One region of the Lentzea sp. NPDC051213 genome, then DNA from elsewhere that is predicted to be linked to it. Evidence: riboswitches for the same ligand, from Rfam matches in the RefSeq annotation. Region 1 holds a riboswitch; each other region holds the start of a gene.

Region 1 (4,274 bases):
ATGCCTGGTGGTCGGCATCCGGGTGAGGCCCGGTTCAACAGTGTCTGGTCCAAGCTGTGGGATGCGAGGGTCTCCGTATTCACCTCGTGCCCAGGACATCGGCGCTGGAAGCGGGCCTCTTGAGCCGCCATTCGGGTGACGTTGGCCGCGGTGCAGGCGTGCGTGGTTGGTGGATCTTAGGACCAGTTGGGCGTGGTCGTTGTTCATCGCAAGGGTGAATGAGGGACCATGACGGGTGACACGGGCGGTCCGCCGCCTCACCTGTGAACGACATGGACGGAGAGGTACCTGTGAACCTCAAGAAGGTGCTAGTGCTGGCGGGCGTCGCGCTGGTGCTGTTCCTCCTGATCACCCAGCCCGAGCAGTCTGCGTCTGCCGTGCAGCAGGTCCTCGGCTGGCTGCGTCAGGGCGCGGAGTCGATCATCACGTTCATCAGGAGCCTCTTCGCCGTGGGGACCCCCATCGGGCAGTGACTCTGGGTGATCCTCGGTCATCCGCGTTGGACCGGATGGGTGGAAAGAGGCCAATCACGCACTGGTAACGGGTGTTCTGGGGATTCAGGGTCTGGCGATTGTCAGACCTACCGAATACCTTCCGCTGCAATGGCCGATCCCCGACCGACGAGGAGGCATGGATGGTCGAGGACTCCGGGGTCCACGAGCTGTTGCAGCAGTGGGCGGCTGAACGGTCTGATGATGCAGAGATGCAGGAGGTGAACCGGATCAAGAACGCGTGGCTCGCTGAGGCTCCCCCCTCGGCGCCAGGCATCCCCGTGCAGCGGGGAGGCAGGGGCGGGTCGTCGCGTGGCTTGGTCAAGGTCGACTCGGCGGATCCGGCCTACGTGGCCGCGATGCGCAAGCGGGCGCCGGAGGCACCCGAGGCTTTGCTCGCTGCCGCGGCGAGCTACTGGCAGCTGGTCGGTGACGTCAGCGAGGCCGAGCAGTGGTGGGACGCGGGCATCAGCCCGTTGGACCAGCGCGCGCTCGACTACCGCGCTGCGGGCCTGTCCCCTGCCGATCTCGGGAGGCGCCTGGGACCGATGACGGTTCTTCAGCACCTTCGTCGTGGCTCTGCCGCGGCCTGGTGTGTCGCACGTCTGCAGAGGCAGCGCCGGGACGGTGTGGCGTAAAACGAACGGTGGGCGAGGTGTGCTCGCGGAACGCGCTCGCGGGAGTTCGTTTCTCGGTGCTTAGCGGGGGCCGAGCCCCCACACCCCAGCCGGGGGCAAGCCCCCGGACCCCCAACCGGGTCGGCCTTCCAACGCGGAGGCACTACCCAGGTGATTCGGGACCCAGGTGATTTGAGGGGCAGGCTCTCGGAGGCGGGAGCCCTACCCAAGTGAATCGGGACCCAGATGTTTCGCGGGGCAGGCTCTCGGAGGCGGGAGCCCTACCCAAGTAGTCTGGAGGTCGTGCGCGGCCTCCTTACTCCCCAGCGAGTGTTGATCGGGTTTGCTTGCCTGGTCGCACTGATCGCCTGTTGCGGGCTCGCGTACTGGCAGTGGCAGCGCTTCGAGTCCGCCAGCGGCACGTTCCAGAATCTCGGTTACGTGCTCCAGTGGCCGCTCTTCGGCCTCTTCCCGGCCTTCATGGTGTGGCGTTTCCGCCGGCTGGCCCGTCAGCGAAGTGACGAGGATCCGGTTGCGCCTGCTCCGGAGCCGGTGGCTACGGTTGTTGCCGTCAAACCCGCGCCTGTTGAGCATTTCGACGATCCTGAAGACGCGGAGCTCGCGGCCTACAACCGCATGCTCGCGGACCTCAACGCGCGGGACGGTCGTTGAGGTGAAGGCGGGCAGATGAAGGGTGCGTTGACCCGGTTCAGGGTCATGGCTTACGTGGTCGGTGTCTTCCTGCTGCTCTTGTGCGTGGCCATGGTGCTCAAGTACGCCGCGGACATGGGTCAGATGATGAAGGTCGTCGGTCCGGTCCACGGCTTCCTGTACGCCATCTACCTGGTGATTTCCGTCGACCTGGCGCTCAAGCTGCGCTGGTCGCTCAAGGGCACCGCACTCGTGCTGCTCGCCGGGACGGTCCCGTTCCTGTCCTTCTGGGCGGAGCGCAAGGTGGTCGAGAAGACTGCGCAGGGCGTGCCGCTGTGACGTTTGGCCTGCTAGCGTCTGGGGCTGACAACTGAACACGGCCGTCGATGTCGCGCGGAAGAGACCCCTTCACTCGGGGCGCCGAAGGAGCAATCCCTCCCCGGAATCTCTCAGGCACAGGTACCGCGCGACGAAGGCAACTCTGGAAAGCAGGCTCATCAGCAGCCTCGCCCACGGTGCAAGCCACTCCGGTGGCGAAGCTCTCAGGCTCATGACAGAGGGGGAGGCTCGCTCTAGTGAGGAGTCTCCGATGGACCGTGTCATTCTTCTGTTGCCTCAGCCGGCCTGGTCCGGCTCTTCGGCGCACCCTGGAGGAGCGTTCTGATGTCCCGCCTCACGCCTCTGAACGCCGAGCACGAGCAGCTCGGCGCGATGTTCACCGACTTCGCGGGCTGGCGGATGCCGCTGCGCTACTCCAGCGAGCTCGCCGAGCACCACGCGGTGCGCACCACCGCGGGCCTGTTCGACCTCACGCACATGGGTGAGATCGTCCTGACCGGAGCCCAGGCCGGCGAGGCCCTCGACTTCGCGCTGGTCGGCCACATCTCGGCGCTGGCCGTCGGCAAGGCCCGCTACACGATGATCACGCAGGCGGACGGCGGCGTGCTCGACGACCTGATCGTCTACCGCCTCGGCGACGAGGAGTTCATGGTCGTCGCGAACGCCTCCAACGCCGCCGTGGTGCACGAGGCTCTCGTCGAGCGCGCCGCCGGTTTCGACACCGTCGTCACGGATTCGTCGACCGACTACGCGTTGATCGCGATCCAGGGCCCGAAGTCGGTCGAGATCCTCGCGGGCCTGACCGACACGGACCTCTCGACGGTCAAGTACTACGCCTCCTACCCGTCCACGGTGGCCGGTGTCGGCGCGCTGCTCGCGCGCACCGGTTACACCGGCGAGGAGGGCTTCGAGCTGTTCGTCGCGCCCGCCGACGCCCCCGCTGTGTGGGCCGCATTGCTGGAGGCCGGTGAGGCGCACGAGCTCAAGCCGTGCGGCCTCGGCTGCCGCGACACGTTGCGTCTCGAAGCCGGAATGCCCTTGTACGGCAACGAGCTCACGACGTCGCTGACGCCGTACAACGCGAACCTCGGCCGTGTCGTGAAGCTCGACAAGCCCGGCGACTTCGTGGGCCGGGACGCACTGGCGAAGGTCGCGGAGTCCGGTGTGGACTCGGTCCTGGTCGGACTGAAGACCCCCGAGCGCCGCGCCCCGCGCCACGGCTACGCGGTCCTGAACGGCGACGAGGTGGTGGGCGAGGTGACGTCGGGCGCGCTGTCCCCGACTCTCGGCTACTCGGTCGCCATGGCCTATGTGACGAAGGCGAGTGCCGAGCCCGGCACCCAACTGCTGGTGGACGTCCGCGGCAAGAAGCAGCCGGTCGAGGTCGTCGCACTTCCGTTCTACAAGCGCGCCAAGTAGGGAGTTCTTCCAGATGTCCGACCAGTTCAACGCTTCCCTCGCGGAGTACGACCCCGAGGTCGCCGAGGCCGTCGCGGCCGAGCTGGCGCGCCAGCAGGGCACGCTCGAGATGATCGCCTCGGAGAACTTCACGCCGGTCTCGGTCCTGCAGGCGCAGGGTTCGGTGCTGACCAACAAGTACGCCGAGGGCTACCCCGGCCGCCGCTACTACGGCGGCTGCGAGCACGTCGACGTCGTCGAGCGCCTGGCCATCCAGCGCATCAAGGACCTGTTCGGCGCGGGCTTCGCGAACGTCCAGCCGCACTCGGGCGCGCAGGCCAACGCAGCGGCGATGTTCGCGCTGCTGCAGCCCGGCGACACGATCCTGGGCCTGGACCTCGCGCACGGCGGTCACCTGACGCACGGCATGCGCATCAACTTCTCCGGCAAGCTCTACAACGTCGTGCCGTACCACGTCGCCGACTCGGACGGCCGCGTCGACATGGCCGAGGTCGAGCGCCTGGCGCAGGAGCACCGCCCGAAGCTGATCGTCGCCGGCTGGTCCGCGTACCCGCGCCAGCTGGACTTCGCCGAGTTCCGCCGCATCGCGGACTCGGTCGAGGCCTACCTGATGGTCGACATGGCGCACTTCGCGGGCCTCGTGGCCGCCGGCCTGCACCCGTCGCCCGTGCCGCACGCGCACGTCACCACGACCACCACGCACAAGACCCTCGGTGGCCCGCGCGGTGGCGTGATCCTGTCGAACGACGCGGACATC
Region 2 (4,274 bases), on a different contig from region 1:
GTACTCCGGCGTCGTGTAGTCGTGGGTCGGGATGCCGCACCGGTCGTCGACCGTCACGTCCTTCGGCTTCGCCCGGTTCTTGGCCTTGTTGAAGTAGTCGGCCAGCACGCGGCGGCTGTCGTTCGCACCGCCGATGTCGCACCAGATGACGTCCGGGTCGTAGCCGTCGACCAGCTCGGTCATCTGCGGCGCCTGGTAGTCGCGCACGAAGTCCCGCCCGGCCTGGTAGCCGGTGTAGGGCTCGGGAGCGCCCGTGTACGGGTTGCGCGGCGCGTTGCCGCTCCACGGGTTGTCCGGGTTGAACCACTCCGGCATCGAGAAGTAGAGACCGTTCTTCATGGCCGGCGTGTACTTCCGCGACGCGTCGAACAGCTCCTTCACCAGGTCGCGACGGGGCCCGAGATCGACGGAGTCCCGTCCGGACACCTTCGAGTCCCACAGCGCGAAGCCCTCGTGGTGCTTCGAGGTCAGCACGTAGTACTTCGCGCCGGCGGCCTGGAACAGCTCGGCCCACTCGCGCGGGTTGAACTTCGAGGCGGTGAACTGCGGGATGAACTGGTCGTACGCGAAGTCCTTCCCGTGCGTCGCCGCGTGGTACGGGTGCACGGCGTTCGAGGGGTTCTGCATCCACTGCCAGTACCACTCCGCGTACTGCTCGCCCGGCGGCGACCACGCGGGCACCGAGTACAGGCCCCAGTGGATGAAGATGCCGAACTTGGCGTCGTCGAACCAGTACGGCGACTCGTGCGCGGCCAGTGACGCGTCGGTCGCCTGGTAGTCCGCCACGCCCAGGACGAACCGGGCCTTCTGCGAGGCGGTCACACGGGCAGTCTGAGCGATGACCTTCCCGTCGAACGTGCCGGTCCGGTACGCGTGGACGCCGATCCGCACCCGCGCGTCCTCGCCGGGAGCGAGGCGTTTCACCAGGGCCGGCTGCAGCGTGACGACGCCCAGCCCCTCGGCGCGCACCGACACGTTCGAGATCCACTGGTCACCGAGGTTCACGACGGTCGCCTCGATCGTCTGGCCACCCACGCGAGGCAGCTTGGCCGTGCTGCGCGCGGAACGGACCGCGAGCACCTCGCCCTTGCCCGCCGGCTGCAACGACAGCGCGAACACGTGCAGCGATGACTTGCCCTCGACGGCCGGGTTCGTGGTCGGCAGCGTGATGCCGACGGCCTCCCGCGCGGGATCCGTCCACACCTGACCAGTGCCGATCGACACAGGGTGCTGGTCGGTTCCGTCCGGCGAATAGCGGAACGGAGCGGAGATCGGACCACTGCCCGTGTACCAGTCGGGTCCGGTCAGTCCGCCGGTGGTCGTCGTCCCGTCGGCGTAATGCACCGTCACGGTGCCTCCCGCCGTGCCGTAGCTGGACGAGACGAGGAAGTGCGCGGTCAAGTAACGGCCGCGCGGCAGGTCGATCCGCTGACCGAGAGCGACCACGTTGTTGGGCCGCGACTGTGAATGTTCCGGGAACAAGTACGGTACGGAATCGGCTGTGACCTGCCCGGATGGGAGTCCTTCCGCAGGGAAGGCGTAACCGGAACCGTCGAAGTTGCCGGTCCGGTCGGCGGCGGAGTCGATGCCGTCGTTGTTGAAGTGGGAGCTGATCGGTACGGGGATGGGCTGGGGAGCTTCCGCTGCACTCGCGGTGGGGAGCGGTGCGACGAGAAGTGAGGCGAGCAGAGCGGCAGGGAGCGCTGTCCTCATAAGACCTCCGATGTCTCCCTTCATCTGAGACCGCTCCCTCATTCATGTCAACCCACTTCGCGTTGACACTTGGCGGTGGCCGCACATAGCGTTCGGGCGTTCCGAGAACTGAAGATCGCCGCGATGCCACTGGCATCAGAACCCGAGTGGGAGAGACCTCGACGAACGAGTCGGGGCGCCGAAGGGGCAAGCTCCCGCACACTCTCAGGCAGCAAGACCGCTCGGGGTAGGCAACTCTGCACGGCGGAGGGGGCGCAAGTTTCCTGACCGAGCCGTGATGCCAGAGATGCCAGAGGAGTCGCCGTGGAGTTCCCCGAGAACCTGCTCTACACCGTCGAGCACGAGTGGGTCGACTGGACGCCGGGTACCCAGGACCCGCTCACCTGCGGAATCACCGAGTTCGCGGCGGACGCGCTCGGCGACATCGTCTTCGTGCAACTCCCCGAGGTCGGCACCAAGGTCGTCTCGAACGCGGTCTGCGGCGAGCTCGAGTCCACCAAGTCGGTCAGCGACCTCTACTCCCCGGTCAGCGGCGAGGTCCTCGAGGTCAACCAGGCCGTCGTCGACGACCCGGCGATCGTCAACAACGACCCGTACGGCGCCGGCTGGCTCTTCCGCGTGCGCGTCGAGTCGGCCGAGAACCTCCTGACGTCGGCGAAGTACGCCGAGCTCACCAAGACTGACTGACCGCCCCACCACCACGAAGGACTGATCAGTGGCGATCAGCGTTTTCGACCTTTTCTCCGTCGGCATCGGACCGTCCAGCTCCCACACGGTCGGCCCGATGCGGGCGGCCGCGATGTTCGTCGAGAAGCTCGGTGCACGAGTGTCCGAAGTGGACCGCGTGCACGTCGAGCTGTTCGGCTCGCTCGGCGCGACCGGGCACGGCCACGGCAGCCCGAAAGCCGTCTTCCTCGGCCTCGAGGGCAACCACCCGGAAGAAGTCGATCCGGCGGTCGCGGCCGGGCGCGTCGAGGAGATCGTCACCGGCAACCGGCTGAGGCTCGGCGGCGTGCACGAGATCGACTTCGTGCACGACCGCGACCTCGTCATGCACCGGCGCAAGTCGCTTCCGTTGCACCCCAACGGCATGAGCTTCGAGGCGTACCGGGGCGAGGAGTCGGTCGAGCACGCCGTCTACTACTCGATCGGCGGCGGCTTCGTCGTCGACGAGAACGCGTCGGGCACCGACCGGATCAAGCCGGACACCACCCCGCTGCCGCACCCGTTCCTCACCGGCGACCAGCTGCTCGCGCGGTGCCGCGAGACGGGCCTGTCCATCAGCGAGATCATGATGGCCAACGAGCAGTCGTGGCGAAGCGAAGACGAGATCCGCCAAGGACTTCTGCACATCTGGCACGTGATGCAGGAGTGCGTCGAACGCGGCTGCAACGAGCACGGCATCCTGCCCGGCGGCCTCAAGGTCCGCCGCCGTGCCGCCGAAATGCGCAAGACGCTGGAGCGAGAGCACTTCGTCACCGACCCGCTGCGCGTCATGGACTGGGTGACGCTCTTCGCGTTGGCGGTCAACGAGGAGAACGCGGCGGGCGGCCGTGTCGTCACCGCGCCGACCAACGGCGCGGCCGGCATCGTCCCGGCGGTTCTGCACTACTACACGAAGTTCGTGCCGGGCGCTTCGGATGACGGCGTGATCAAGTTCCTGCTCACCGCGGCCGCGATCGGCGTGCTGTTCAAGGAGAACGCCTCCATCTCCGGCGCCGAGGTCGGCTGCCAGGGCGAGGTCGGCTCGGCCTGCTCGATGGCCGCCGGCGGTCTCGCCGAGGTGCTCGGCGGCACCCCCGAACAGGTCGAGAACGCCGCCGAGATCGCCATGGAGCACAACCTCGGCCTCACCTGCGACCCGATCGGCGGCCTGGTGCAGATCCCGTGCATCGAACGCAACGCCGTCGCGTCGATCAAGGCGATCACCGCGGTGCGCATGGCTTTGCGCGGTGACGGTTCGCACTTCGTGTCGCTGGACAAGGTCATCAAGACCATGCGGGACACCGGTAAGGACATGTCGGTGAAGTACAAGGAGACAGCTCGAGGCGGGCTCGCCGTGAACGTCATCGAGTGCTGATCTCCACCAGCGCGTCGATGTGCATCGCCGCGTACTGCGCGTGCTCGTTGTCCATTTCGGACAGCCGCACGCGCAGTGCGGGGGTGAGCAACCACTCCCGGATCGGCTCGGCGGGCGCGAGCCGCCGCCAAGCGAGCGAGTGCTCGTCCGGCGCGAAGTGGCAGGTCAGCGGGCGTCGTACGCCTGCTGGGCCGCCAGCACGTCCGGCATCCGCGCCTCCAGGAGCTGGATCAGCGCGAGCACCCGCTCGGCCGTCTCCTGCCCGAGCGGCGTGAGGCTGTAGTCGACGCGCGGCGGGTTCGTCGGCTGCGCGTCGCGGTGCACGAGGCCGTCGCGCTCCAGCGCGTGCAACGTCTGGGACAGCATCTTCTCGCTGACCCCGTCGACCCGGCGGCGCAGCTCGTTGAACCGCAGCGGACCGTCCACGAGCACGCCCATCGTCAGGCTGCCCCACCTGCCGGTGACGTGCTCCAGCGTCGGG
Region 3 (4,274 bases), on a different contig from region 1:
AGCATCGGGGCGGTGCTCGCGCAGCTCCGCCCCGAGTTCCCCGAGGTCACCATCTCCAAGATCCGCTTCCTGGAAGCGGAGGGGCTGGTCCGCCCGGCACGCACCGCCTCCGGCTACCGCCAGTTCAGCGTGGCGGACGTCGAGAGGCTGCGGTTCGTGCTGTCCGCACAACGCGACAGGTACCTGCCGCTCAAGGTGATCCGCGAGCAGCTCGATGCTGTCGTCGCCGACTCCACTTCGGTGTCGCGGGTCGATCTGCTGACCCAGACCGGAATCGGCGCAGAGCAGCTGTCCCAGCTGGAACGCGACGGTCTGCTGCGTCCCGGCCCCGGTGGCCGGTTCACCACCGAGGACATCACCGCGCTCCGCACGATCCGGACGATGATCGGACTCGGCGTCGAGCGCGAGCACCTGCGCGCGGTTCGCGCGGCAGCGGATCACGAGGTGGTCGTGCTGAAATCTTTCTCAGATCCCGAGACGGTCCGGGAATTGGCTGACCTGTTCACCTCGTTGCACACGTTGTTGGTGAGGGCGGGTTTGCGCCAGTCCGGTTGAGTCTGGTTGATCACGATCTGCCCGCAACGATTGAGCACACGGCCCGCTTGGCGGGTAGCGTCGAACACGTACGCCGGGGGATGCTCGGGTGTGATCCGGGTACTCCCCGAACGGGATAGAGGGAGGCGAGGCCCGATGAGCGAGATGCGCGTCGTCGGCGTGCGGGTGGAGCTGCCCCAGAACCAGCCGATCCTTCTGCTTCGCGAAACCGAGGGTGAGCGGTACCTGCCGATCTGGATCGGGTCCGTCGAGGCCACGGCCATCGCGCTCGAACAACAGGGTGTTCGCCCGGCCCGCCCGCTGACTCACGACCTGCTCAAGGACGTCATCGGGGCATTGGGCCGCAACCTCGAACAGGTGCGGATCACCGACCTGCAGGAGGGCACGTTCTTCGCCGAGCTCGTCTTCGACGGCGACGTGCGGGTGTCCGCGCGGCCCTCGGACTCGGTGGCGCTCGCGTTGCGCGTCGGCGTGCCGATCCACGCGGAGGAGTCCGTGCTGGCCGAGGCGGGTCTCATCATCCCGGACGAGCAGGAGGACGAGGTGGAGAAGTTCCGCGAGTTCCTCGACTCGGTCTCGCCCGAAGACTTCAGGGGCGCCGACACCTGATTTGCAGCGTGTCGCTGTCTGTCTCGTTTGGAACCGTTGTAGCCCGGTGGCTTGTCCCTCGATCGGACTACACATCGTGCGTTTTGGCCGCTAAACAATCACTAAACGTCACTTGAACGTCCTGGTTCGGGTGACGGTGTGACTCTCCACCACAGGTTGAGGGTCGACGCTATCCGCGCGTCGCGTTGACCTGCCCCCACACCGGTCTTACCGTCGAACTCGAGTGGACGTCGCCGGTCCGCGCGAGCTGATCCGGCGGCTTGACGGCCTCGACTTTCGTGGCCGTTCCGAGGGGAGGCAGGCGTGGTCGAGGAAGCGCCCTTGCGGGCCGAATCCGGGCTGCAGGGTGAACTGTTCCCGGACTCCTCGCTGCCGGACGAGCTCGTCGGCTACCGGGGGCCCGCGGCGTGCCAGATCGCGGGCATCACGTACCGGCAGCTCGACTACTGGGCCAGGACCGGACTCGTCGCGCCGACGATAAGGACCGCACACGGGTCGGGCAGCCAGCGGCTGTACTCGTTCAAGGACATCCTGGTTCTGAAGGTCGTCAAGCGACTGCTGGACACCGGCGTCTCGCTGCAGAACATCCGGGTCGCGGTCGACCACCTGCGCCGCCGCGGCGTTCAGGACCTCGCGAAGATCACCCTGTTCTCCGACGGCACGACCGTCTACGAGTGCACCTCGCCGGAAGAGGTCGTCGACCTGCTTCAAGGCGGTCAGGGCGTGTTCGGCATCGCGGTCAGCGGTGCGATGCGGGAGATCAGCGGCACCATCCACGAGTTCCCGGCCGAACGTGCGGACGGCGTCGAGATCGCCCCTATGACCGAGGACGAGCTGACCCGCCGGCGCCGGGAGCGCGCCACCGGCTGAGACCTTGGTCGCGTCCCTGAGGACTGATCAGGGCACCTGCGGGTATTCTTCGCGGGTAGTCGCTGAACTCAGGCGGGAGAGACCGGGTTTCGAACCCGGCGCCGAAGGAGCAAGTTCCTCCCCGGGAACCTCTCAGGCATCCAGGACCGCCCGAGCGAGACGCCTCTGGAAAGTGGACCTCTTGGTCCCGCCGACGGTGAAAGCCTTACCTCCGGGTTCGGTGAACCTCTCAGGCGCCCTTCGGGGTACGGACAGAGCGGGGAGGGCACCAGGACACGTGTGCCCTCAGGCCCCCGGAGGCGTTTGATGACGCAGGACCGCATCCCTCTCGCCGCTCTCGAGCACGGCACCCCGTTCGCCGACCGCCACGTCGGTCCGCGCCCCGCCGAACTCGCGCGCATTCTCGACGTGATCGGCGTCGGGTCGCTGGAGGAGCTGGCGCAGCGCGCGGTGCCTTCGTCCATTCACGAGCGTTCGCTGGTGCTGGACCTGCCGGCGCCGGCCACCGAGACCGAGGCGCTGGCCGAGCTGCGTGAACTGGCTTCGCAGAACCGGCCGATGACGCAGATGATCGGCCTCGGCTACTACGACACCGTGACGCCGGGCGTGATCCTGCGCAACGTGCTGGAGTCGCCCGCCTGGTACACCGCGTACACGCCGTACCAGCCGGAGATCTCGCAGGGCCGCCTCGAGGCGCTGCTGAACTTCCAGACCATGGTCGGCGACCTGACCGGCCTGCCGGTCGCGAACGCGTCCATGCTGGACGAGTCGACCGCCGCCGCCGAGGCGATGACGCTGGTGCGCCGCGGCGGTCGCTCCAAGTCGAACAAGTTCGTCATCGACGCTGACACGCTGCCGCAGACGCTGGCCGTGATCGAGACCCGCGCCGAGCCGCTGGGCATCGAGATCGTCGTCGCGGACCTGTCGCAGGGCATCGAGGGCCTCGGCCTGGGCGGCGACTTCTTCGGCGTTCTCCTGTCCTACCCCGGTGCCTCCGGTGTCGTGCGCGACCAGGCCGCGTTGATCGAGGAGATCCACGCCGCCGGTGCGCAGGCCGTCGTCGTCGCCGACCTGCTCGCGCTGACGCTGCTGCGCGCGCCGGGCGAGATCGGTGCGGACGTCGCCATCGGCACCACGCAGCGCTTCGGCGTGCCGATCGGCTTCGGCGGCCCGCACGCCGGTTACATGGCCGTCCGGTCCGGTTTGGAGCGTCAGCTGCCCGGCCGCCTGGTCGGTGTCTCCGTCGACGCCGACGGTTCCCTGGCCTACCGCCTGGCTCTGCAGACGCGTGAGCAGCACATCCGCCGCGAGAAGGCCACGTCGAACATCTGCACCGCGCAGGTGCTGCTGGCCGTGATCGCGTCCATGTACGCCGTCTACCACGGTCCGGACGGCCTGCGGTCGATCGCGACCCGCGTGCACCGCCTGGCCACCGTGCTCGCCACGGGCCTGTGCGAGGCCGGTCTCGACGTCGTGCACGGCGAGTTCTTCGACACCGTCCAGGTGCGTGTTGAAGGCCAGGCCGCTGCGGTCGTCGCGAAGGCGCGCGAGGCCGGCATCAACCTGCGCCAGGTCGACGCCGACGTCGTCGCAATCGCTTGCGACGAGAAGACCACGCGCGCGCACCTCGTCGCGGTGTGGGAAGCCTTCGGTGTCACCAAGGCCGATGTGGACGCCATCGACGCCGACACTGCCGACGGCATCCCGGCCGACCTGCGCCGCACGTCCGACTACCTGACCCACCCGGTCTTCCACTCGCACCGCTCGGAGACCGCGCTGCTGCGCTACCTGCGTGCGTTGTCGGACAAGGACGTCGCGCTCGACCGCAGCATGATCCCGCTCGGTTCCTGCACGATGAAGCTGAACGCGACCGCGGAGATGGAATCCATCACCTGGCCGGAGTTCTCGACGCTGCACCCGTTCGCGCCTGTCGAGGACGCTGCCGGTCTGCTTCGCATCGTCTCGGATCTCGAGGCCTGGCTCGCCGAGGTCACCGGCTACGACGCGGTCTCCTTGCAGCCCAACGCCGGTTCGCAGGGTGAGTTCGCCGGTCTGCTGGCGATCCGCGCCTACCACCGCGCGAACGGCAACGCCGCCCGCGACGTCTGCCTGATCCCGTCCTCCGCGCACGGCACCAACGCCGCCTCCGCCGTCATGGCCGGCATGCGCGTCGTCGTCGTGAAGTGCGACGACAAGGGCAACATCGACATGGGCCACCTGCGTTCCACGGTCGCCGAGCA

Evidence for each region. Region 1 has a riboswitch for glycine ahead of gcvT (glycine cleavage system aminomethyltransferase GcvT). Riboswitches for the same ligand answer to the same signal wherever they lie in the genome.
Region 2: it holds a riboswitch for glycine, as region 1 does, so the genes downstream of both, gcvH (glycine cleavage system protein GcvH) here and gcvT (glycine cleavage system aminomethyltransferase GcvT) in region 1, are expected to answer to the same signal.
Region 3: it holds a riboswitch for glycine, as region 1 does, so the genes downstream of both, gcvP (aminomethyl-transferring glycine dehydrogenase) here and gcvT (glycine cleavage system aminomethyltransferase GcvT) in region 1, are expected to answer to the same signal.

What each region holds. Positions count from the first base shown of each region.
Region 1 covers NZ_JBITEX010000011.1:319,237-323,510, forward strand. Annotated here, with positions in the region: gene ACIA8G_RS39825 (hypothetical protein) at 291-473, shown strand; gene ACIA8G_RS39830 (helix-turn-helix transcriptional regulator) at 635-1,129, shown strand; gene ACIA8G_RS39835 (hypothetical protein) at 1,412-1,780, shown strand; gene ACIA8G_RS39840 (DUF3817 domain-containing protein) at 1,796-2,098, shown strand; glycine riboswitch at 2,144-2,234, shown strand; glycine riboswitch at 2,235-2,326, shown strand; gene gcvT (glycine cleavage system aminomethyltransferase GcvT) at 2,423-3,517, shown strand; gene glyA (serine hydroxymethyltransferase) at 3,531-4,274, shown strand, end outside.
Region 2 covers NZ_JBITEX010000003.1:748,038-752,311, reverse strand. Annotated here, with positions in the region: gene ACIA8G_RS16540 (alpha-L-fucosidase) at 1-1,713, opposite strand, end outside; glycine riboswitch at 1,851-1,943, shown strand; gene gcvH (glycine cleavage system protein GcvH) at 2,017-2,400, shown strand; gene ACIA8G_RS16530 (L-serine ammonia-lyase) at 2,429-3,793, shown strand; gene ACIA8G_RS16525 (winged helix-turn-helix transcriptional regulator) at 3,959-4,274, opposite strand, start outside.
Region 3 covers NZ_JBITEX010000007.1:170,657-174,930, forward strand. Annotated here, with positions in the region: gene ACIA8G_RS29420 (MerR family transcriptional regulator) at 1-555, shown strand, start outside; gene ACIA8G_RS29425 (bifunctional nuclease family protein) at 691-1,164, shown strand; gene ACIA8G_RS29430 (MerR family transcriptional regulator) at 1,468-2,034, shown strand; glycine riboswitch at 2,098-2,193, shown strand; gene gcvP (aminomethyl-transferring glycine dehydrogenase) at 2,341-4,274, shown strand, end outside.